DNA from 3 places in the Empedobacter sp. EJD.6dd genome. Region 1 is predicted to be linked to each of the others. Evidence: riboswitches for the same ligand, from Rfam matches in the RefSeq annotation. Region 1 holds a riboswitch; each other region holds the start of a gene.
The links. A riboswitch is a leader RNA that binds a small molecule or an ion and turns the genes downstream of it on or off. The one in region 1 is predicted to bind S-adenosylmethionine.
Positions count from the first base shown of each region.

Region 2: linked by a shared signal. The riboswitch ahead of AC2I98_RS04650 (hypothetical protein) and the one ahead of AC2I98_RS02250 (homocysteine S-methyltransferase family protein) in region 1 are both predicted to bind S-adenosylmethionine.
Region 3: linked by a shared signal. The riboswitch ahead of AC2I98_RS04785 (hypothetical protein) and the one ahead of AC2I98_RS02250 (homocysteine S-methyltransferase family protein) in region 1 are both predicted to bind S-adenosylmethionine.

Region 1 is NZ_CM170667.1:485,962-494,141, forward strand. Features, by position in the region: gene AC2I98_RS02230 (hypothetical protein) at 1-335, opposite strand, end outside; gene AC2I98_RS02235 (hypothetical protein) at 647-1,213, shown strand; gene metF (methylenetetrahydrofolate reductase [NAD(P)H]) at 1,256-2,212, opposite strand; gene metH (methionine synthase) at 2,428-5,091, opposite strand; gene AC2I98_RS02250 (homocysteine S-methyltransferase family protein) at 5,079-6,077, opposite strand; SAM riboswitch class I at 6,121-6,219, opposite strand; SAM riboswitch class I at 6,664-6,762, shown strand; gene AC2I98_RS02255 (homoserine dehydrogenase) at 6,889-8,070, shown strand; gene AC2I98_RS02260 (thioredoxin fold domain-containing protein) at 8,117-8,180, opposite strand, start outside.
Region 2 is NZ_CM170667.1:991,928-1,000,107, reverse strand. Features, by position in the region: gene AC2I98_RS04665 (DoxX family protein) at 1-123, shown strand, start outside; gene def (peptide deformylase) at 120-818, shown strand; gene AC2I98_RS04655 (alpha/beta fold hydrolase) at 896-1,681, shown strand; gene AC2I98_RS04650 (hypothetical protein) at 1,924-2,169, opposite strand; SAM-I-IV-variant riboswitch at 2,212-2,311, opposite strand; gene AC2I98_RS04645 (ABC-F family ATP-binding cassette domain-containing protein) at 2,380-4,269, opposite strand; gene AC2I98_RS04640 (ABC transporter permease) at 4,304-5,485, opposite strand; gene AC2I98_RS04635 (HlyD family secretion protein) at 5,492-6,484, opposite strand; gene AC2I98_RS04630 (TolC family protein) at 6,490-7,869, opposite strand; gene AC2I98_RS04625 (hypothetical protein) at 8,017-8,180, opposite strand, start outside.
Region 3 is NZ_CM170667.1:1,016,761-1,024,940, forward strand. Features, by position in the region: gene AC2I98_RS04760 (hypothetical protein) at 1-5, opposite strand, end outside; gene AC2I98_RS04765 (hypothetical protein) at 264-1,088, shown strand; gene AC2I98_RS04770 (hypothetical protein) at 1,206-1,856, shown strand; gene AC2I98_RS04775 (IS256 family transposase) at 1,880-3,082, opposite strand; gene AC2I98_RS04780 (alpha/beta fold hydrolase) at 3,238-4,032, opposite strand; SAM-I-IV-variant riboswitch at 4,326-4,420, shown strand; gene AC2I98_RS04785 (hypothetical protein) at 4,469-5,074, shown strand; gene AC2I98_RS04790 (PaaI family thioesterase) at 5,105-5,545, shown strand; gene AC2I98_RS04795 (DUF4269 domain-containing protein) at 5,545-6,072, shown strand; gene AC2I98_RS04800 (VOC family protein) at 6,161-6,847, shown strand; gene AC2I98_RS04805 (AEC family transporter) at 6,919-7,830, shown strand; gene AC2I98_RS04810 (dienelactone hydrolase family protein) at 7,831-8,180, opposite strand, start outside.

The sequences.
Region 1 (8,180 bases):
TCTTTATTTACAGAAATCAATTTAGCTTCTTGAATAGGTTCGTTTTCGTATTCATATCGTTTTGGATCATCAGAATTAATCTTTAAAGTTTTTGAGACTATTTCATTATAATTTGTTATTGCTAAATTGTTTACCTTTTCTAAAATGATGAATTTTGATTCATTTTTATTGATGAAAATACTTTTATTAGCTAAAACTCTTTTAGTTACAACGATTTTGTAATCAGAATTAAGTTTTATTGTTTGAAAAGTATCCAAATTAAATAAAAAACTAAGGATTGCAATAAACGGAATTGCCATTGGTAAAATACTCAATCCAATTAAGGCAAAAAGCAAAAATCCATAAATTTTAATATAGATTATTTTCCAAAATTTAATAAGGATGTAAAAGGTGAAAATAATCCAGGTCCATGCAAGGATTTGGTAGGTATATTCTCCTTTTAAATTCAAACCCATAAGATTTATGCTTAATAAAAATAAGATGAGAGCAACAGAATAAATGATATAGGTTTTGAGTGATTTAGGCATTTTGGTTATGATTTATTTTTTCGAATATACATTATTTATATGATTTAATCATTTTGTGTAAAATGAATTTTCTCGAATATTTTTGTAATTTTAAGCAAGCTAACAACAAATAAAAAAAAATGAATCTGAAAGACGTCCCTGAATTGAAAATTGCAATTCTAGATTTGCCTACTAAAGAAAAAGATAAGCTTCTTTTACGTCTTATAAATAAGGATGAAACTTTGGTAGAACATTTACATTTTCAGTTATTAGAAGATGAAAATTACTTACAAGAACGGGTAAAATTAATTTACGAAAAGATTGATTTACAGTTTAAAAAGTCTCATCACTTAATTAATCAAATTAATATTACGCGAAGCCATAGACAATTGTTATTGACTTTAAAAACGTTAAGTGGAATTGTTAATTATCATGTTCAAATCACGAAAGATAAAGTATCAGAATTTGAATTAAGAAAATATATTTTGCAAGAATCTTTTTCTCGTTATCCTTATTTATTTAATAAATATACAACAGGAGATAATGCAGAAAAGTTGTACAAATACCAAATGGGTCGATTAAAATTGATTCAATTACTTTTTGATAAATTTCACGAAGATCTAAAATATGATTACGAAGCTGAAATTTATCAATTAAATGATTTATTGAAGGAAACACAATTGAAAGATTATATTCTTCAAACTTAAACATAAAAGAGAAAATCGTTTTGATTTTCTCTTTTATATTTTTTAAAATATTGCTTCTGCTACTTTTTTGGTATTTGTAGAATTACTCATCGTGTAAAAATGTAAACCTGGCACTCCAAATTCAACTAATTCTTTACATTGATTAATACTCCATTCAAGACCAATTTCTTTAACCGCTTCTTTATCTTTTGCTTTTAGCACTTCCATAGCTAGAGATTCTGGTAAATCAATATAAAAATTTTGAGGAATTTTTGTCAATTGATTAAAAGTTGTTAATGGTTTAATACCCGGAATTATCGGAATATTAATATCCATTTCACGGCATTTTTTTACAAAATCAAAATATTTCTGATTATCAAAAAACATTTGTGTCACAATATAATCAGCGCCTAATTCAACTTTCTTTTTCAAATAATGTAAATCCATTGCAAGATTTGGCGATTCGAAATGCTTTTCTGGATACCCAGCAATCCCTATGCAAAAATCCATTTGATGAGATTCTTGTAAATCGTCATCCAAATAATTTCCAGTATTTAAAGAAGTAACTTGTTTTATTAATTCAGATGCGTAAGCGTGTCCACCAACTTCTGGAACAAATGTTTTCTCAGATTTGATAGGATCTCCACGTAAAACTAAAAGATTATCAATTCCTAAGAAATTCAAATCAATCAAAGCATCCTCTGTGTCTTCTTTTGTAAATCCACCACAAATCAAATGCGGAATAGCATCTATTTTATAATGATTTTGTATCGCTGCACAAATAGCAACAGTTCCTGGGCGTTTGCGAACTTGATAACGCTTCAGTAAGCCATTCTCTTTTTGCTTGTAAATGTATTCCTGACGATGATAAGTAACATCAATAAAAGCTGGATTTAATTCCACCAAAGGATCCAGGGTTTTGAACGTTGCATTAACATCTTGACCTTTTAATGGAGGTAAAATTTCTACAGAAAACAACGGTTTTCCATTTGCACGTTCTATATGTTCGGTAACTTTCATTCTTTTTTTATCGTTTAACGAAGTTCGAATCTCGAATTTCGATTATATGTTTTCTTTACTTGGGCGTTCCCTTCGGGCGGGCTTTTCGTTTCAATCTTTGCTTATCAGCAAAGGATTTTCACTTCAATCCCTAACGCAATTTTTCGAAGTCAGAAGTTCGAAACTCGTGATTAGTTGTCATTCTGAGTTTATAGAAGAATCTGACTATTTTCTAATTAAGCTAAATTTGGGCTTAACCAACGTTCTGCTTTTTCAACATCAATATTTTTACGTTGTGCAAAATCTTCAACCTGATCCATTTTAATTTTTCCAACTCCAAAATATTTTGCTTCAGGATTACCAAAATAATAACCAGAAACAGACGAAACTGGATACATCGCTAACGAACTTGTTAATTCGATACCAGCGTTTTTCTCAACATCCAAAATTTTGAAAATCGTTTCTTTCTCTAAATGATCGGGGCAAGCTGGATAACCTGGAGCAGGACGAATTCCTTTGTATTTTTCAGAAATCAATTCATCATTTGATAGCGTTTCATCTTTTGCATAACCCCAAACTTCCGTTCTTACGTATTTGTGTAGATATTCTGCATAAGCTTCTGCTAAACGATCGGCAATTGCCTTAACCATAATAGAATTGTAATCGTCTAAATTCTTTTCGTAAGCTTTTGCAACTTCTTCAATCTCTTGACCAGCAGTTACGGCAAATGCACCAATATAATCTTGAATTGCAGAATCTTTTGAAGCGATAAAATCAGCAATCGAAATATTTGGTTGATTTTTAGATTTTTTTGCTTGTTGACGAAGTGTATAAAATTCTTCAATTTTATTATTATTCTCGTCAAACAATTCTATGGTATCATCGTTTATTGTGTTTGCTTTAAATAAGCCAAAAACAGCTTTTGGTTTCGCTAAATTCTCGTTGATTATTTTATATAACATTGCTAAAGCATCAACATATAATTCTTTTGCATTTGTTCCGACAATTTCATCTTCTAAAATCGCAGGGAATTTTCCGTGTAAATCCCAAGTTTTGAAAAATGGCGTCCAATCGATAAAATCTTTTAAATCAGCTGCATTCACTTGATGTGTAAAAACACCCAATTGATTTGGTTTGAAAGGTTTGTTTTCTTCGAAATTAAGTTGCAATTTATTAGCGCGAGCATCTTCAATTGTTAGGTATTCTTTTGCTACAGCTCTGTTTAAGAATCCTTCACGAATTTTTGTGTAATCTGTAATTGTTTCTGTAAACAGATCAGCTTGTTGTGAACCAATTAGTTTTTGACAAATAGTTACCGAACGTGAAGCGTCTAAGACATGAATTGCTTTATCATATTCTGGCGCAATCTTAACCGCAGTATGTGCTTTAGACGTTGTAGCGCCTCCAATCATTAAAGGAATGTCAAGATTAAGACGTTTCATTTCTTTAGCAACGTGTACCATTTCATCTAAAGAAGGTGTAATTAACCCAGAAAGTCCAATGACATCTACATTGTTTTTTTTGGCTTCTTCTAAAATTGTTTCGGATGAAACCATAACACCTAAATCAATTATTTCGAAACCATTACAACTCAAAACAACCGAAACGATATTTTTGCCAATATCATGAACGTCACCTTTTACAGTTGCCATCAATATTTTTGAAGGTTCTTTATCTGTTTTATTTTTTAGCTTTTCTTCTTCTAGATAAGGTGTTAAATAAGCTACGGCTTTTTTCATTACTCGTGCAGATTTTACAACTTGTGGCAAGAACATTTTTCCACTTCCAAATAAATCTCCAACGACATTCATTCCGTCCATCAAAGGTCCTTCGATTACTCGTAATGGCGATTGAATTTTATCTAAAGCTTCGGCAGTATCTTCATCTATAAATTCAGTAATTCCTTTAACCAAGGCAATTTCTATACGTTTTTCTAAAGGTAATTCGCGCCAAGCATCATCTTTTTTCTTTTCTTTGGTAATTCCTTTTAGATTTTCTGCAAAATCAATTAGTCGCTCTGTTGCATCGTCACGTCTATCTAATAAAACATCTTCAACGTGCTCTAATAAATCTTTTGGAATATCATCGTAAATCTCAATCATTTCTGGATTGACGATTCCCATGTCCATTCCGTGTTTGATTGCATGATATAAAAACGCTGTATGCATCGCTTCTCGAACTGCATTATTCCCACGGAACGAAAACGAAACATTCGAAACTCCACCCGAAACTAAAGCATGAGGAAGATTTTCTTTTATCCATTTTGTCGCTTCGAAGAAGTCGATTGCATTGCGTCGATGCTCATCCATTCCTGTTGCAACAGGGAAGATGTTAACGTCGAAAATTATATCTCTTGGATTAAATTTTACTTGATTAACCAAAATGTCATACGAGCGTTTTACGATTTCTATACGACGTTCGTAATTATCAGCTTGACCTTTTTCATCAAATGCCATAACAACAGTTGCAGCACCATAACGTTTGATTTTTTTAGCATGTTCGATAAATAATTCTTCTCCTTCTTTTAAAGAAATAGAGTTGACAATTGCTTTACCTTGAACATTTTTAAGACCAGCTTCGATGATTTCCCATTTCGAAGAGTCAATCATGATTGGTACTTTCGAAATATCAGGTTCAGAAGCAATTAATCGTAAATATTTTACCATAGAAGCAACGCCGTCAAGCATTCCTTCGTCCATGTTGATGTCGATAATTTGTGCACCACCATCTACTTGATCGCGGGCAACTTGCAAAGCTTCCTCAAATTTTTCTTCTTTGATTAATCGCAAGAATTTTTTAGAACCTGTAACATTTGTACGTTCACCAACGTTTACAAAGTTTGAATTTTCGCGTACAATTAATGGTTCTAATCCAGAAAGTTGAATTTTTACGCCTGACATGCTACATTAATTTTTCGTGGTTCATATTCTTTTGCTAAATCTGCCATCAATTTTATGTGATCTGGTGTTGTTCCGCAACAACCTCCTAAGATGTTAACTAATTTTTTATCTAAGAAAGGACGAATAAAATCGCGCATCATTTCTGGTGTTTCATCGTAACCACCAAAAGCATTTGGTAAACCAGCATTCGGATAGGCACTAACATAAAATGGCGCTTTTTCTGCCATTACTTCTAAATATGGAATCAAATCTGTTGCACCTAAAGCACAATTTAATCCTACTGAAACTAAATCGATATGCTCTAAAGAAATCAAGAAAGCTTCGGTAGTTTGACCTGAAAGTGTACGTCCAGATTTATCTGTAATTGTACCAGAAGCCATCAAAGGAACATTAATTCCTGTATCTATAATAGCATCTTGAATTCCAAAAAATGCTGCTTTTGCATTCAATGTGTCAAATATAGTTTCGACCAATAGAATATCTGCTCCAGCTTCTAACATTGTTTTCGCTTGACGATAATATACATTTGCTAATGTGTCAAAATCGACGTCACGATAACTTGGGTCATTAACTTGAGGAGAAATGGAAGCTGTCTTATTTGTTGGTCCTAATGAACCTACAACAAAACGAGGTTTTTCTGGTGTTGAAAATTCTTCACAAGCTTCTTTCGCTAAGCGAACAGCTTCTATATTTAATTCATCAACTAAATCAACCATATCATAATCAATCATCGAAATAATATTCGCATTGAATGTATTGGTTTCAATCAAATCTGCACCTGCAGCTAAATATTCGCGATGTATATCTTTTATGATTTGTGGTTGTGTTAAAACCAATAAGTCATTATTTCCTTTTAAAGAAGTGTGAAAATCTTTGAATCGTTCTCCGCGATAATCTTCCTCCTGTAAATTGTGCTTTTGAATCATTGTCCCCATTGCACCATCTAAAATCACAATACGCTCTTTTAGTATATCGTTTAATGTCATTTTCTATATTTTAAAAACCTTATGGGAAGAATTGTGAGGTAATTCCTTATCTTTCTCAATTAGAGTAGGATGTAGCACCCAACTTTACTTTGGGTTGCCAAGATATCTACGGGCCTAATCCCTCCATCTTTCTTCATAAGGTATCTGCAAAATTATTTAAAGTATTGAGAATAAAAAAATCAACAATGAAAAAAAAGAAGATTGAATTTGCTTAATAGAAATAATTTTTGTTTGAAATTATTTAAATTCCAAAATAGGTCTTTTTTGAATATTTGTTATGAAAATAATTCTTTAAATATAGATTTTTTTAGAAAAAATATTTTAATCAGTACTTTAAATTATCTGTTTTTAGAATTTTATTAATGAAAATGACTTTTAATGAAAAAAAGTTAAGATTTGTTTTTTCTTTTAAATCGATTTTATAGAAAAATATTTTCACATATCATATTTCATAGAAATAAATTCTAAAAACAAATATGAAAATTCATTGTTTTAGAAAATAGTAAAGAGTTGAAATAAAATTTATTTGGAAATATAGAATTCTTTCCCATAAATTTGCTGTCAGAAATAGTTCATTAAATATTACATTTTATCAAGAAAAGTGGAGGGAAATGGCCCAAAGAAACTTTAGCAACCTGATTAAATAATCAAGGTGCTAATTCCATCCTGTAAGGGAAGATAAATAAAGACGAAAAACCAATCATTCAATAATATTCTTTATTAAAATGGTTCAATTGTTTTTATTTACAATTGAACCATTTTTTTTTCTTCACTTTTTTCTGATAAAATCAATAAACAAAGAAATACATAAATGAAAAAAATAAATATCGGATTATTCGGATTTGGCGTTGTAGGAGAGGGGATTTATAAAGTTTTAGAAGAAAAACCACAATTAAATGCCGCTATTAAGAAAATTGTTATAAAAGATGCTACAAAACAAAGAAATGCACCAGCAAAATTATTTTCAACAAATGCTGATGATATTTTAAATGATGACGAAATAAATGTAGTCGTAGAATTAATTTCTGATTCAGATGCTGCACATGATATTATCAAAAAAGCATTTAACAAAGGAAAACATGTAGTAAGTGCTAATAAAAAATTGATTGCCGAGCATCACAAAGAATTACTTGATTTACAGGATAAAAATAATGTTTCGTTCTTATACGAGGCGTCTGTTTGTGGCTCTGTTCCGATTATAAGAAATTTAGAAGAATATTTTGATAATGATTTATTGAATTATGTTTCTGGTATTGTAAATGGTACGACAAATTACATTTTGACAAAAATGGCAAATGAAAATGAATCGTATCAAGATGCATTGAAAGCTGCGCAAGAAAGTGGTTTTGCAGAAGCTGATCCTACTGCTGATGTTGAAGGATTTGATGCAACAAGTAAATTAGCGATCATTACGTTGCATGCTTTTGGTAAAAAGATTGAAGTAGGGAATGTTATCCGAAAAGGAATTACATCTTTACAGGTAGAAGATTTTAAATACGCGAAAGAAAAAAACTATACGATAAAATTGATTGCTAATTCAAAAATCAATCATCAAACTGGAGAAATAACATCTACAATTTTACCAACTTTTGTTGATTTGAAAAAAACAATTGCGCTTGTAAACAATGAATATAATGGTGTTTTGATTGGAAGTTCGCTTTCCGATGAACAATTTTTATATGGAAAAGGAGCAGGACGTTTTCCTACATCTTCGGCTGTTTTGAGTGATATTTCAGCTTTGAAATATGATTATAAATATTCGATTCGTAAATATGAAAATCAAGAAGAAGGAGTTTTTAATCAAACAGGGAAAAAACGAATTTATATTGGATTTGAAAATCAAAACGATGATGTTTCTGAATTTTTTGATGAAATAGAAGAACGTTATCAAAGTAAAAATTACAATCATATTGTTGGTGTGATTGATATAGAAAAGCTCAAACAAAAAGAGATTATTGAAAACTCAACACTTTCGATTATAGCTTTTGAGTAAAATTTGTGATTATAAAGCCTCAAGAATTTTTTTTTTGAGGCTTTATTTATTTTATATCATCAAAATAAGTTTTCAATAAAATATGGATATTTTTAGCTTTTATTAAACCA
Region 2 (8,180 bases), 510 kb from region 1:
GTACATGCTGGAGATGATTTTGGTAAAAAAGAATTAGGATTATTCTATTTAATTAATTATTTCGTTCTATTTTTATCAGGTGCAGGAAAATATTCTCTGGATCGATTAATCTTAAAAAAATGATAAAAAGAATAACATTCGGAGTATTGATTTGTTCAACCGCATTGTTTGCTCAATCTAAAAATATGAATAACAAAACCTATAAACCTTTATCTAAAGCTGAAATAAGTTTAGTAAAAGAAAAAAAATCGTACGACACATTTCGTGTTTTATTGACTACTTCGGAGGCTGACCTTAAAATTTTGAAAGCACAATCTATTGATATAGATCCAAAAGATCCTAATATAAAATTATTGGCAGATCGTATGTATGCGACCGTACAAGATGAAGCAAGTAAAGGAGTTGGGATTGCTGCTCCGCAAATTGGTATCAATAGAAATGCTGTTTGGGTACAGCGTTTTGATAAAGAAGGTGAGCCTTTTGAGTTTATCATAAATCCTAGAATTTCGTGGTATTCAGACATTGTTCGTCACGGAAGAGAAGGTTGCTTGTCTATTCCAGATATTTTTGGAAAAGTGTATAGAAGTTTAGTTCTTCGATTAGAGTATTATGATTTAAATGGAAATTTTCATGATGAAACTGTTGAAGGATTTACAGCTGTTATTTTTCAGCATGAATATGATCATTTGATCGGAACATTATTTACAGATCGAATAAAAGAACAAGAAAAATTAAATTATGTGAAAGCAGAAGTTATGAATGATGTTTTTTATTTAAAGAAAACATCAATTGACTTTGACGATGATGATGAAGATTAAATATATCTTAAAATTATCAAAAGTATTATGCTTGGCATAGTTTTTAGTCTATTTTTGTACATCTAATTATCTATAAATTGTTAGCACATACAACATACATTCATCCAACAAGTACAGAATGGGTAACTTTTGTTCATGGAGCCGGTGGAAGTTCTACAATTTGGTTCAAACAAATTCGTGAATTTCGTAAACATTTTAATATTCTTTTATTGGATTTAAGAGGGCATGGACGATCTAAAAATAATTTGAAATCACTTTTCGAAAAACGTTATACATTCAAATCTGTTGCAAAAGATGTGATTGAAGTTTTAGATCATTTAAAAATCAAGCAAACTCATTTTGTTGGTATGTCTTTGGGTACTATTGTTATTCGACAATTAGCAGAAGATTATTCAGATAGATTTAGATCTATGGTAATGGGTGGTGCAATTATGAAAATCAATTTTCAATGTCAATTTTTGATAAATGTTGGAAATACGTTTAAGCATATGTTGCCCTATCTTATTCTATACAGAATATTTGCTTTTGCCATAATGCCAAGAAATACACATAAAGAATCGAGAATATTATTCATTAATGAAGCAAAAAAATTGTATCAAAAAGAATTTTTGAAATGGTTCAAACTAACTGCAGATGTCAATCCATTATTAAAATGGTTTAGAAAAGTTGAGTTAAATATTCCAACACTTTATGTAATGGGAGCAGAAGACCATATGTTTTTGCCTTCTATACAAGAATTAATAAAGAATCATAAAAATAATTCGGAATTAATTGTGATAGATGATTGCGGACATGTTGTCAATGTTGATCAACCACAAGTTTTTAATGATAAAGTAATAGCTTATATCAATACAATAAATTAACAAAAAGCTTCAGATGTTCTGAAGCTTTTTTGTTGTACAGAGTTTATTCATAAAAATCTAGAGTTTTTATTCAACAAAGAATTATTCTCTACATTGTGATTTAACTTATACAATATTCTATTATTTTACTACTTTATGGATCTGTAACTAATTATATTTACGTTAAAATCCTTATACAAATTAGGGCGTCTTCTTGAAAAATGTAGTTCTGGTGTATTCTTTTGGATTAGTCATTTAGAAATTTATTCTAAATATTCTAATTTATTTTTATTTAACCTTACATGGTGTTGTAACGAAAAGGTATTTCCTCTTATTAAAATTGTGCAATCAAAATTTCGTGATTGCAATTCGCAGAACAATGTTTTTACGTAACATCTTCTTGCAGAATTCCACGAGCTGTTACCAACTGTTTGATTAAAGCGTTCGATTAATTCATTGTCCGTTAATTCACGGAATAATACGACAAATTCATTTTTTAGATTTTCCATTGTTTCAATTTTTAATGATAAAAACAACAGGATAGAGTGGAGAATAACCTTTTATTTTGGCGTTTGCCCTCATTCTATACCACCGTAGCGCGGTTTTGGCTCGGTTGGTGTTCTGATTTTTCAGAAACTCCTGATGATTGATAGAGTAAATATAGAAATAATTTTTTAAAACAAAAAAAGGAACTCAAAAAAAGTTCCTTTTCAATATTTTTATTCGCTTAATTCTAACCAACGAAATTCTTTTTCTTCTAATTCGTCTACAATTTTTTGTAGTTCATCTCCAATAGTTGCGATTTTGTCATAACCTAAATTTGGGTCGGAAAGTAAATTTGTTAATTCTTCTTTTTTAGCTTCAAGAATTGGTAAAGATTGATTTATTTCGTCTAATTCTCGTTGCTCTTTGAACGATAATTTTCTTGGTTTTGCTTCCTTTATTTTTTCTTTAGATTCTACTTTTTCTTGAACTACAATTTCCTTTTCAATCTTTTTATCGTCAGCTTCTGGTTTATTTTTATCCTCGATATGATATTCTGTGTACGTTCCCATATAACGAGAAACTTTACCTTCTCCCTCAAATATCATCAATTCATCTACCACTTTATCCATAAAATAACGATCGTGAGAAACAACTAATAAACAACCTTGATATTCTTCTAAGAAACTTTCTAAAACTGTTAAAGTAGGCAAGTCCAAATCGTTTGTAGGCTCATCAAGAATCAAAAAGTTTGGATTTTTATATAAAATGGCTAATAATTGAAGTCGTTTTTTCTCACCACCACTTAATTTAGAAATAAAAGTATGTTGCTGTTCTGGTGTAAACAAAAACATTTCTAAGAACTGCTCTGCACGCATTTCTTTTCCACTTGCAAGAGGAAAAAAATCTGCTATATCTTTTACAAATTCTATAACACGTTCATCTTCTTTAAACTCGATTCCATCTTGTTTAAAATGTCCAATATTTAATGTATCTCCACGTTCAATAACTCCACTATCAGCAGGTTCAATTCCTTCAAGCATTTTTAAGAAAGTTGTTTTACCTACGCCATTTTTTCCTACTAAACCAATCTTTCCTCCGCGTGCAAAAATGTAAGAGAAATCGTCTAAAATTTTCTTTTGTCCAAATGCTTTCGATACATGCTCCATCTCGATAATTTTCTGACCCAAACGTGTCATCACCATCTCTAATTTCACTTGTTGATCTACAATTTTATGCTTAGCAACTTTTTCTGTATCATAAAATGCATCGATACGAGATTTAGATTTTGTTGTACGTGCCTGTGGTTGACGACGCATCCATTCTATTTCTTTACGGTAAAGATTTTTTGCTTTATCAATTGTTGCATTTTGATTTTCGATTCGTAACGCTTTATTCGTAATATACGTTTCGTAATTTCCTGAATGCACATACAATGTTTTGTCCTCCATTTCTAAAATTTTGGTACAAATTGCATCTAAGAAATAACGATCGTGCGTTACTAGAATCAAGGTTTTATTTTCTTTATTTAAGAAATATTCAAGCCATTCTACCATTTCGATATCCAAATGATTGGTAGGCTCATCTAAAATTAGAAGAACATATCCAGTTTCGAAACTCAAATCGATTAAAAACTTCGCTAATGAAATACGCTTACGTTGACCACCAGAAAGTTTTCCAATTTTTTGATCTAAGAAATCAATCTTTAGTTTCGATAAAATTTCTTTGATTGTAGGCTCAACTTTCCAAGCATCCAAAACGTCCATTTGCCCCATTAACTCAACTAATTCAGGGTTTGTCGGATCATTCTCAATCATATTGTCGTATTGACGAACAACATCTAGAACTTCGTTCGAATGATTGAAAATATATTCTTCACCCTTTAAATTTTCGTCAAAATCATCACTTTGATCTAACATTAGGATTTTAACACCTTTATTTGGACGAACAACACCTGAGTCGGCAGTTTCTAATCCTGCTAAAATTTTAAGTAAAGTAGATTTTCCACTTCCATTTTTTGCTACGAAAGCGATTTGATCACCTTCATTTACATGAAAATTGACATCTTCAAATAAAGTTCGGATTCCGTATGATTTGGTTAGATTTTCAACTGTAAGAAAATTCATGGCTTATTATCTGTTTTGTAAGTTAAAAAAGAAATTAAATCTTTTCTGTTTCGATTTGCTTGATCGATTGTTTAGCTTTTCTTATTTTAACGATTAAAAGAGCCAAAGATAAGACAAAGCAAATACTTCCTATTACAATTAGATTATTTAAATGTGGTTGAATTAGTGCTGGATCACCTTTTTCGATAAAAAGAATTCGAAATATTTTCAGATAATGTGTTAATGGAATACAATCTGCAATCACTTGAATCCATTTTGGCATTTGACTTAATGGCCAAGTGAAACCACTTAATATAAAACTTGGTGTTGCAACAACCATTAAAACTTCTGTAGCTTTTAGTTGACTTGGTAGTATAATACTAACCAAAAATCCTAAAAAACAAACAGCTAAAATAAATGCAAGTGAAGAAGTGAAAAATGGCCAAAATTCTGTTTCTAATTTCATGTTGTAAAACATGCCAAACCAATAATAAAGTAGAAAAATAAAAATTGACATGAATAAGTAAGGAAATGTTTTGACAAATAAAATAGTAAATGGATTAGAAGATTTTGAAACCAATTCATTAAAAGTTTTATTCTCAAATTCTGAAGCAAATGAAAGCGCTAAACCTAATAATAAAACTTGTTGTAAAACAGTTAATAAAACACCTGGAAGCATAAAATAAAGATAATTTCCACTTCTGATATTTTGTCGAATCATTGTTGATTTGAACGGTTCGTAACTTTGTGTAGCAACATATTCAGGAACACCTTGCTTGCGAGCAGTTTCGATTGAAATTCCAGCTTTCATTGTTGTTAAAACAGTAGTAACTGCAATAGCTGCGGTATTAGATGTTAACGTATTTGATCCGTCCACAAAATAGGCTATTTCGGGTAATTTCTTTTGTTGTAAATCTGCTTGAAAATTTCGAGGAATTATAATTACAACTTCAGCTCCGATTGCTAAAGCTTTATTCTTAGAATCAAATGTTGAAGGTAAAATTTCAGCAACTTTCACTGATTCATTTTCATCTAACATCTGAATAATTTTCTGACTTGTTGTAGTATGATCTTCGTCTACAACAATTATTGGCAAATCGGTTACATTCCCTTTTTTATATACATTTCCGATCAAAATACCATACATAATAGGTGCTCCCAAGAATAAAATGGGTAAAACTGGATTCTTGAAAAAGAGTTTAAATTCTCGTATGATTAAATGAAAAATAGTTTTCATCACAATTTATTTAGCGTTAAGATCCAAAATTATATTGGCTTTTGTAAGTAGTTGAGAAGCTTGTTTAGAATTAACAGGAACAATTTTTACTTCGTATTGTGATTGTTGTTGATCAATATCTGGATAAGCTGTTGAGATATTAGCATAAGAATTGAGTGCTTTTATCGAAACAATTTTTCCCTTCAATGTCATATTATTTTTATAAGGAACTTTTAGTATTACTTCTTGATTCTTTTGCAATTGACCGATTTTATTTTCTGGAATTGTAAATCGAAAAAAAGTAGATTCTTCTAGAATTCCGTTTGCAATAGAATATCCAGCCAAAGCTAATTCACCAACTTTGAGATTGATTGTTTCTACTGTCATATTCTGAGGCGCCTTGATGTATCTTTCAGCTTCAGCAACATCTACTTCTTGTAACGCACCTAAAGCACGCTCTTTTTGCCCCAACGCCATTTCTTGCTGTTCTATGCGTGCCCCATTTTCGGCGTCAGCAAGTTCAGCTGTTGCAGCCAAATACTGATTTTTAGCGCCTTGATATTTTGCATAAACTTCATCATAACTTTGTTGCGGAACAAGACTATCTCGTAACATGTTTTTTAAACGTCGATTAGATTTTTCTGCAAAATCTAATTGTTCTTTTAAACCTGAAACTTTAGCGCGCAATTGTTTCAATTGATTTTCTGTAGCCCCTTTTTTAGCCATTTTATATTGTGCTTCTGCTGAATTTACAGCACCTTCTGCTTGACTTTTCTTTGCATCAACTTCAGGTAATTGTAAAACAAAAAGTGTTTCACCTTTTTTTACTTCATCACCTTCGTGAACCAAAATCTGATCTATTTTTCCAGGTATTTTGGTAACAACACTAATTTGATCACGCTCAATTTTTCCTTGAAAAATAGTTTGTTCGTCTTTTTTATTTTCTTTTTCAGATGACTTACAATTGGTGTAAAGTAATATTCCGGTTAGAGCAAAAATATAGTATAGTGTATTTTTCATGGTTTTTAATTTGTTAATTGATTAAACAATTCTCCAGAAGTTTGGAGTAATTCGTAAGTTTTGGAACGTTGATCTAAGATTTGTGAATAATAACCTAAATTAACTTTGTAAAAATCATTTTCTGCAGCTAAACGTTCGGTTACATCAATCAATCCTTCCTGAAAACGTTTAGAAGCAATTTCTAAATTATTTGTTGCAATGATATTTTGTTGAAGATTTACTTTCAGTTTTTCAGAAGATGTTTCGTAATCAATTTTGTTTTTACTTAATAATAAATTGAGTTTTTCTTGAGAATCTTTCAATTTATTTTCATTAATCATGATATCAGTTTTAGCTTGCGCTAATTTATTTTTATGTTGACCACCATCTAATAATTCCCATTTTGCACCAACTCCAATTAGAATATTAGGGAATAAAGAAAATTGATTCATTTTTAAGTTCACATCACCTAATAAATCAACATCTTTAAGTTTGAATCTACTTGCAAAAATCGAAGTATAATTGGTATTTGCAAAAGCAAAAACTTGGGGTAAATGTGAACCTTTTTCTTTTTGATATAAAAATTCGTATGCTTTTACCGAATGTTCGAGCGCTTTTAATTCTTTTTTATTTTCTAAGCTATAGCTTGACGAAAGAATATCAATTGGAACAAGTTCATATTGTATTTGCTGTAAATCTTCAGTAGACATATGTGTAAGCGTCTCCAATTTTTTGAAGAGTAACTGTCGATTTCCATTTAGCTCAACTTTTCTGGCTTCTAATTCTAGCATCGCTAATTTTATTTTTTCACGATCATAAGGAATTGCTAAACCATTTTGAATTGCATTTTGAACTTTTAAATGTTCTTTATCTAAACGTTTTGCTGAGTTTGTAATTAATTCTTCAACTTTACCTAATAACATTAATTGATCATAGGTTTGAAGAATATCTTTTGTTATCGTTTCTTTTTCTGCTTCTTTTAAATAGTCTAACGCTGTGCTTTTTTCTTGAATAGCATTTAATGCATTTGGAATTTGTAATCCCGAAAAAATAACTTGCGTAGCATTTATACCAATCGTAAACAAACCTGCTGAAGTATTAAATTTTTGATTTCCAGCAAACAATTCAGTAGATAATAAATCAATTGATTTGGTAGGAATGTCTATTATTCCATTTGAGTTAAGATAACCTCCCAAGGCGATTGCAGATAAGTTTGGTTGTCTTTTACCTTTTACTTCATCGTATTGATAATTGTTTTTTTCGATTTCAAGTTGTTTATTTTTCAATTCATAACTAGATTCTATAGCTTTTTCGATAGGTAATTTCAATTGAGGATCTATTAATTGTTGACCAAAAGAAAAGTAAGAGAGGAAAGAGATTAAAGAAAAATAACGGACGCTTAGCATGGCTTTGTTTTATCATAAATTTAACAAAAAATATACCATGAATAGAAATGCAATATTAGAAAAGAATTAAAATTAAAAATCCTGAAACTGTTTAAGGGTTCAGGACTTCCAAAAATTGCCAATAAGATGGCGCATAGTTCAATGTATTTAATATTTTTTATCAATAATGTCTAGCGTTTCATTTACAGATTCTTTCATCATTTTTTCTAAATAATCTGTTGAAGATTTTGTGATTGGTTCATTAATATACTTTGTTCCTCCAATAGTTTCACTATATTTTAATGAATTGTTTTTAAGATCTAAAATATTGA
Region 3 (8,180 bases), 530 kb from region 1:
ATCATAGTTAAAAAGAAAACACATTTTTAGTCGATTTTGGTCTTGTTCGACCATCGTTCGAGGATGCTTCGAGGATTGTTCGACAAAGTATGGGAAAACAGCAACTTTTCTCGAACAATTGTCGAACAAAACACGAAGATGAGTCGAAGGAAATTTGGAAGATTGTAGTTTTACAATAAAGGGTTTGATAAGAAATTTTTGATATCTTTGGGAAAGAAATAAACTCAATATTCATTTTGAATAAACTGAACTAAAATAACACGATGAAAAAATTCCTTTACTTATTACCACTTATTTTATTATGGTCGTGCAATAATGAAGATGATGTCATAATACCTGTTGAAAATAGTGCTTTTACTGCCTATCCGAAAGGTTATTTTATAGCTACTATTGATGGATATGATACAATAAAATTTGAATATCAAAACAATAAAGTAACCAAACGAATTGGTGAGTGGATACAAACTGGCATAGCGACTGGTTATAGAACCTTCTTCTCTAAATCATTTGAAACTAATGTAAGTTATACTAATAAAACTGCAAGCCTAACTAAGTTTTCTAAATTAGATTGGTATCAATATCCGAATGATACACACGTTTATAAGTTGAAAGGTCAACAAATTTCTGAGGCTACTTTAACTTACAAGGCAAGACCAAACTATACAGAAAAATATGTCTATGTTTATGAAAACAACCAGATAAAATACATCGATTTTCTGGTGACCGATCATTATTTTACAAATGATTTGAGAAGTCGTAGAGATTTTTACTTTAATGCAAAAGGAAATTTAGATAGTTTGGTTTACAGAGATGCTGACTATGATTTTTATGATGAAAGTGTCCCTCCTTACATTGATTACAAGAAGAAAGAGCGCAAAGTAACCACTTTCTCTAATTATGATCAATCGCAAAACCCATTTCAAAACTTAGGTGTTTTTACAGACTTGTATTATAAATCTTTGTCTAAAAATAACTTTCGTAAAATACAAACAAGTGAATATGACCAAGATGGGAAACCTACTCTTAGTCTTTCAGAATCTAGTTGGGATTATGAATATGTAGATGGAGAGGTAAAAGTGCTGAAATAGTACAACCGAAAGTGGGAGGATTGTAGTTTTTCAATAAAGGGTTTTGTAAAGAGATTTTGGTATCTTTGGGGGATATATAAAACATCAACTAACATTACCATTATAAAAATTATTAATATGAATAATAAAATCACAATAAAAACTGAAAGTGAAGAACATAACTTTTCAAAAGGGTTTCTTACCATTCCGTATGAAGGTCCTGAATTTACTGAATTCATCAAAAGTTTATTGGGCAAGCCTCAATCGTTAAGTAAAAAAATTTACGGAAATTTTGAGTTACACATATCTGATTTACAAAATTTTCATAATTTAATTACACAACGAATCACCCAACAAAATAATGGAAGATTAATTCAATTTTTAGCTAACATTTATTATGATGACAACTCTGAAGTTACTTTAAATTCAATAACAGAACTAGAAACTTATAATGAAATAAAACCCGTAATCTCCGAAGCTGTGAAGCTTAATTGGACATACCTAATTAAATTCCAAGATAAAGATCATTGGGAAAAGCAAGAAATAGAATTAGTAATAATATCTAATATTGAAACTATAAAAGATATTAATGTAGATATACCTTCATTTTTATTACCTAATCAAGGTCGTATAAGATTTACAATTAATCACACAGCAAGAACTTTTGCTTACGATATAGAAAATATATTATCCGCGCAAATTAATTCGCAATTAAAAAAGGATAACTATTATAAAAATGTAATTAGAAAAAATAGTGGAAAAATAGACACTATCCCATCAAGTGTGTAAGTAGAAAAGTTAGGGCTTAGATTTTATAATCTGAGCCTATTTTCAAAAATAAGCATAAATTGGTTTAAAACAATTCCCCAATTATGGATTGGCATAGTCCATTTTTTAGTGGACTCTTTGAGTGCCAGATAAACAGACTTTAAGACAGCATCATCGGTAGGAAATGACATTTTATTTTTAGTGTATTTTCTAATTTTTCCGTTTAGATTTTCAATTAAATTAGTGGTGTAAATGATTTTACGGATTTCTAGCGGAAATTCAAAAAATACGGTTAATTCATCCCAATTATTTCTCCAGGATTGAATGGCGTACAAATATTTACTTTCCCATTTTGTTGCAAAATCGTCCAAAGCAGCTTTTGCGGCGTCTTTGTTGGGTGCTGTATAAATGTGTTTCATATCGGCAGAAAACTCTTTTCTGTCTTTCCAAACCACATATTTGCAAGCGTTTCTAATCTGATGAACTACACAAATTTGAGTTTGCGATTCTGGAAAAACAGAGCGAATAGTCTGGGTAAATCCGTTCAAATTATCGGTTGCTGTAATGAGAATATCTTCAACACCACGAGCTTTTAAATCGGTCAAAACACTCATCCAAAAACTGGAACTCTCATTCTTTCCAAGCCACATGCCTAACACTTCTTTTCTTCCCTCTCGGTTTAAACCAACGGCTAAATAAATGGTTTTATTGATGACTTTTGAATTTTCTCGAACTTTAAAAACAATTCCATCCATCCAAACAATCAAGTATAAATCGTCTAACGGTCGGTTTTGCCAAGCAACAACTTCACTAGCAACAGCGTTAGTAATTCGTGATATTGTTGATGTTGAAATATCAAAATCGTACATCTCGCGAATCTGTTCTTCGATGTCCGAAACACTCATTCCTTTGGCATAAAATGAAATAATAATATTTTCTAAACCATCGATAATATTGTGTCTTTTAGGAACTAAAGCAGGTTCAAAACTGCCTTTTCTATCACGAGGAACCTTAATTTCTGATTCACCAAAAGCGGATTTTATTTTCTTGGAGTCATGTCCGTTTCGATAATTTCCATCTTTGCTTCTGGCATGTTTTTCATTGTCTAGATGACTATCTAGTTCAGCATCCAACATATGTTCAACTGCTTTCTTGTGCAGCTCCTTGAAGAAAGATGTTAAATCCTCTCCATTCTTAAAGGACTTGTAAAAATCCTTACTGTTTAATAAATCTTCTTTGTCGATCATAACTATGTAACGTTTAAAAATAATAAAAAGTTATCTCCGAAAAATTATTTGAGCTGTAAGGCTCATAATTTTTCAGAATAACTTTTCTTCTTACACAGTTTGTGTGATACTACCTAAAAATATCAAAAAAAGCTCCTTCATAGGAGCTTTAGTTTTTATGCGACATTATTAATAAACTCTTTTTCGAGGATACCGTCTACTATTTTTTCAACCTTATCGATGTTTGCTTTTAGTAATTCGTTGTCTTCTATTTGTTCTATTTCATGAAACTGCACATGTTTGTTAAACTCTTGCAGTTTGGCGTAATAACGTTTCAATTCGGCTTTATTGAACAAATTTCCGTTCTTCACATAAATCACATGTATTTTTGATTTGATGTATTGCGAAACTTCTAAAATATCGCCTCTGTTACGTGAAATATCTATTGAATAGAAAATAGATTTTAGGTACTCACTTTTTGCAGTAGGCTCTTTTACCAACCAATCTGTTGTCTTAGGACTTGCTGCTATCGGAATAATATTGAGCACCTTATTTGGGAACAAACATGCCATTTCCCACGCTAATCCTCCACCTAAATCTGCACCAATAATGGCAAAAATTTCTTGTACTTCCAACTCAAATAACGTTAACCAAAACAACACCGCCACATCGCGTGCTGTGATATGATCGCGTGGAATATAATCGTACTTGATGGTTTCTGAAACACCATTTCCAGGAATATCTATACTAATTACCGTATACTCATTCAAATCAATCGCTTTGTTTTTTCCCATGACACCATCCCAATGAAAGGTACAATCTGAATCTCCGTGTAAGGAATGATTAATCAAAATAACTGGTGCTGTTCCTAATGGAAGCCCAAATAGTTGAAATGTTACCGAAACATTGTTTAAAATTGTATTGTCCTCTAAGGGCCAAACTGGGATTGTTACTTGTTGTAAACTTTGCATTGTTTTTAATTTTATATGGGTAATTGTTGTTTTCTTTTAGTCAAAAAAAATTCCCCATCGACACTCGACAGGGAATTATAAAATATATTAAAAAATAAAATCTCTTTTTAGTATACATGACATTCCCACGTCTGGATATTCCAAACCTGTTTGCGAATCGACATATATAAGCACGTAAACTTCATTTTTTAATTACTTTGTTATTCAAATGTATAAAATAATTTTCGGCAAACAATTAAAATTTTCTTAATTATTTGTAAAATTTTCTATTTCTCGATTTTTTGTGTACTTTTACCTTGTATTTCGAATCGTAGAAAACGATACCAACCGAGAGAAGTCTCCACGGTGGTAAAATAATACGGGAGTTCATCCAAAAACAACGAAAAATCCCCTATTCTCGAAATACAATAATTGTTTTATTTTAACTATTTATTGTATGTCTCAAAACATTTCTGAGCTTAATTTAGCTCCTATTTCTGACGAAAAATTGGTTGAGTTTATTAACCAACAATTACCTATTAACAATGCTGATTTAAAAGCGCATATTGTAGAAGAGTTTAAGAAAAGAGGATTAGATTATCGTCATCTTTATAATGCGAAAACAGATGAATTAACGATAAAATTACCACTTAGCTTAATTGATGGTTGTTTGTTTGAGCGTAATATTCCGAAACCGCCTTTGGTTGGTAATTTTTATGCGATTGTGCATCGTTTGCGTAACTTCTTACAACATAGCAAAGAGCTGAACGGAAAGCGTCTTAAAACATTTCATTATATCTATGATCAGCTTTATTTGCCTTATGACGTGGTAGAAATTATTTCGGAAGATGAGATTAAAAATTTAACAGAGCAAGATGTTTTTATCACGTTTAAAAATAGCAAACAGCATTTTCCGAATGAAAAAATTATTCAACAAATTCCGCAAAACAATTTAGTGATTACAGTAGACAAAGGTAACTTTTATCGTGGTTTAGATAAAGTTATTCTGTCTCATCAAAATAAAATTATCAGAGAAGAAAACTTGAATAACGTAACTGCTTAACCTAATTTTACTTTCAACAAATCTTTATATTTGTTGAAAGTATTTTTTATGACGTCTGAAAAAAGACAACTTATCGAAGCAAGTTTTAATCGTTCAGAAACTTTAAAGTTTTATAACGCATCGCTTATCGAATGTGAAACGGATTTTGTATCAATCAAAATTCCAAAACAAGACATGATGACGCGCAAACATGGTATGTTTAACGGTGCGATGATTGCTTCTTTGGTTGATGTTTCGTCTGGTTATGCGGCAGTTTCTCATTATGAGGATGATTGTTATGTGGTAACCGTTGAGCTAAAGGTTAACTATTTGAGACCAGCTTTGGGCGATTATTTGTTATCGAAAGCGTATGTGATAAAAGGTGGTAAAAAAATTAGTACCATACGAACTGAGATTTATGTAATAAACGAAGAAACAGGTAAAGAAACACACGCTGCTACTTCTTTGGTCACGATGATGAGGATAAAATAATGCACAATTTTCTCGACATCACCTATTTAAAAAACGGAAATGAGCTGCAACAAAACGTTTATCATCTACTTAAAACGCATCGTGTTTTAGAGATACTGAATGAATATCAACCGATTGTTGTAGGAACAATTCCAATTGAAATAAATATCGAAAATAGTGATATTGATATTGTTGGTGAAGCAATAGATTTTGACAAGGCTGAAAGTTATTTAATTGAGCAGTTTTCTACCTATACTGATTTTAAAATCAATCAACAAATTAGTAATAATAAAGCGTGTTTGACGTGTAATTTCTTTATTGAATCATTCGAAATTGAGATCTATTTAGAGCATAAAAAACCTACTGAACAAAATGCTTATCGTCATATGTTGATCGAAGCGCAGGTATTAGAAAAGTTCGGAAAGGAGTTCAAAAATAACATCATACAACTCAAGAAAAATGGATACAAAACAGAACCTGCTTTTGCTAAACTTCTCCATTTACAAGGAGATCCATATGCTGCTTTGTTGGAATATAAAATAAATTAGCTATTTTATTTATCATACAATTGATTCTATCAATCTTACTTTATATTTTCTTTCGTTAAGTTAAATTATTTTTATCTAAAATCAACTCATGAAAATAAGAGAATTACAACTGTTTATAACTGATTTAGAATCTACAAAATCATTTTATACCAACACCTTATATTTTCGTTTGATTGAAGAAAATAAAACTCAATTTAGTCTACAAATCGGTTGGACGAAACTAACTTTTATTCAATCAGATCAATCTTATACTTATCATTTTAGTTTTCTTGTAGATAAAAATCAATTTGAATATACATACGAACAAATGAAAAATAAAGTGGAGATTTTAGAAATAGAGTCGAATAATCAATTTGCTTTCTTCGAAAATTGGAATGCCAAATCATTCTATTTTTATGACGGGAATGGTAATCTTGCTGAGATTATTACACATCTTGATTTAGAGTTTAATCACCGCGAAAGTCGCAGCAACTTACCTGTTTTAGGTATTTCTGAAATTGGTTTACCAACAACAGATATCAAAGAAGTTAATCAAATTTTAGAAGAAAAAACAACTTCGAAATTTTGGAAAGGAGATTTCGAACGATTTGGAACAAATGGTTCTGATGAAGGAAAAATATTGTTGCCTAACTATTTAATAAAAGAAACATGGTTTCCTACGAATATTAAAATCGTTCCTGCTCCATTTATAGCTATTTTGGAAAATAATTATCATTATGCTAAAGTTATTTTTGATAATAATAAATTAAATATATCTAATCTTGCCACTGTATAAAAAATAAACATCGTTTTAAAAAACGATCTTATCAATCCAATTGTAAATTTGCATCTTAATTCTTCACCAAAATGGTCAATTTTATCTTAATCGCAGTGTGCATAATTGCTGGAATGGTTTTTAAAGCCACAAAATCTATAAATCCCGATGCACATAAAGGTATTAATACATGGATTTTGTATTTGGCTTTACCTGCAGTTTCATTTAAGTATTTACCAAAAGTAGAATGGTCGCAAGAAATGCTTTTTCCTATACTTTCCACAGTCATTATAGCAGTTGGAAGTTTGTTTTACATGAAATTCTACAGCAAAGCAAAAGGATATTCGGAACGTTCGCGACGCTCATTAGAATTAGCAAGTGGATACAGCAACACCTCTTTTATTGGCTTTCCTTTGATTGCGGCATTTTATGGTGAACAATATTTGAGCATTGCAATTATTTGTGATCAAACCATGTTCTTGTGCTTATCTACTATCGGAATCGTATCGGCATTAAAAGGCGGAAGCAATGGTTCTGGAGCAATAGACAGCAAATTTATATTGAAACGTCTATTTACCTTCCCTCCATTTTTGGGTTGTATAAGCGCATTGATTTTATCTCAGTTTATCGATTTATCTCCAGCCGAACCTTTCTTTGATAAATTAGCCGCAACTGTTGGTCCCTTGGCTTTGTTCTCGGTTGGATTACAATTAAAATTTAATGGTTGGAGAAAACTATGGTCTCAAATTTCAATGTCTATGGTGTATAAATTGATGATTGCCCCAGCTGTTGTTATGCTTTTAGCACTTGTAATTGGCATAAAAGGTGATGTGGCTAAAATCTCTATTTTCGAGGCTGCAATGCCAACTCTTGTCACATCAAGTATTATTGCAGAACAATTTAAACTAAACACCAAGTTGACCAATTTGATTATCGGAATTAGTATTATTGTTGGCTTTTTTACTTCTGCTTTTTGGTATGAGATGATTGAATTGTTTATATAATTATTTCAAAATCTCTTTTAAGAACAGCAAAGTATGTTGCCAAGCTCTATCTGCCATTACTTTATTGTAATCTGGTGATTCTGGATTTGTAAATGTATGTTTAGAATTAGCATAGGTTATCATTTGCCAATCTGTTTTTCCTTCGTTCATTTCAAGCACCAAATTTGTAATATCTTCTGGTTTTACAGATTCGTCATCAGCTGGATGTTCTACTAAAACTTTCGTTTTAAGAGAAATATTTTTACGAGCCGGATCTTTTGCTAATCCACCATGAATAGATACAACACCAACAACCGGCAACTGACCACGAGCAGCTTCTAAAGCTCCTGTCCCACCAAAACAATAACCAA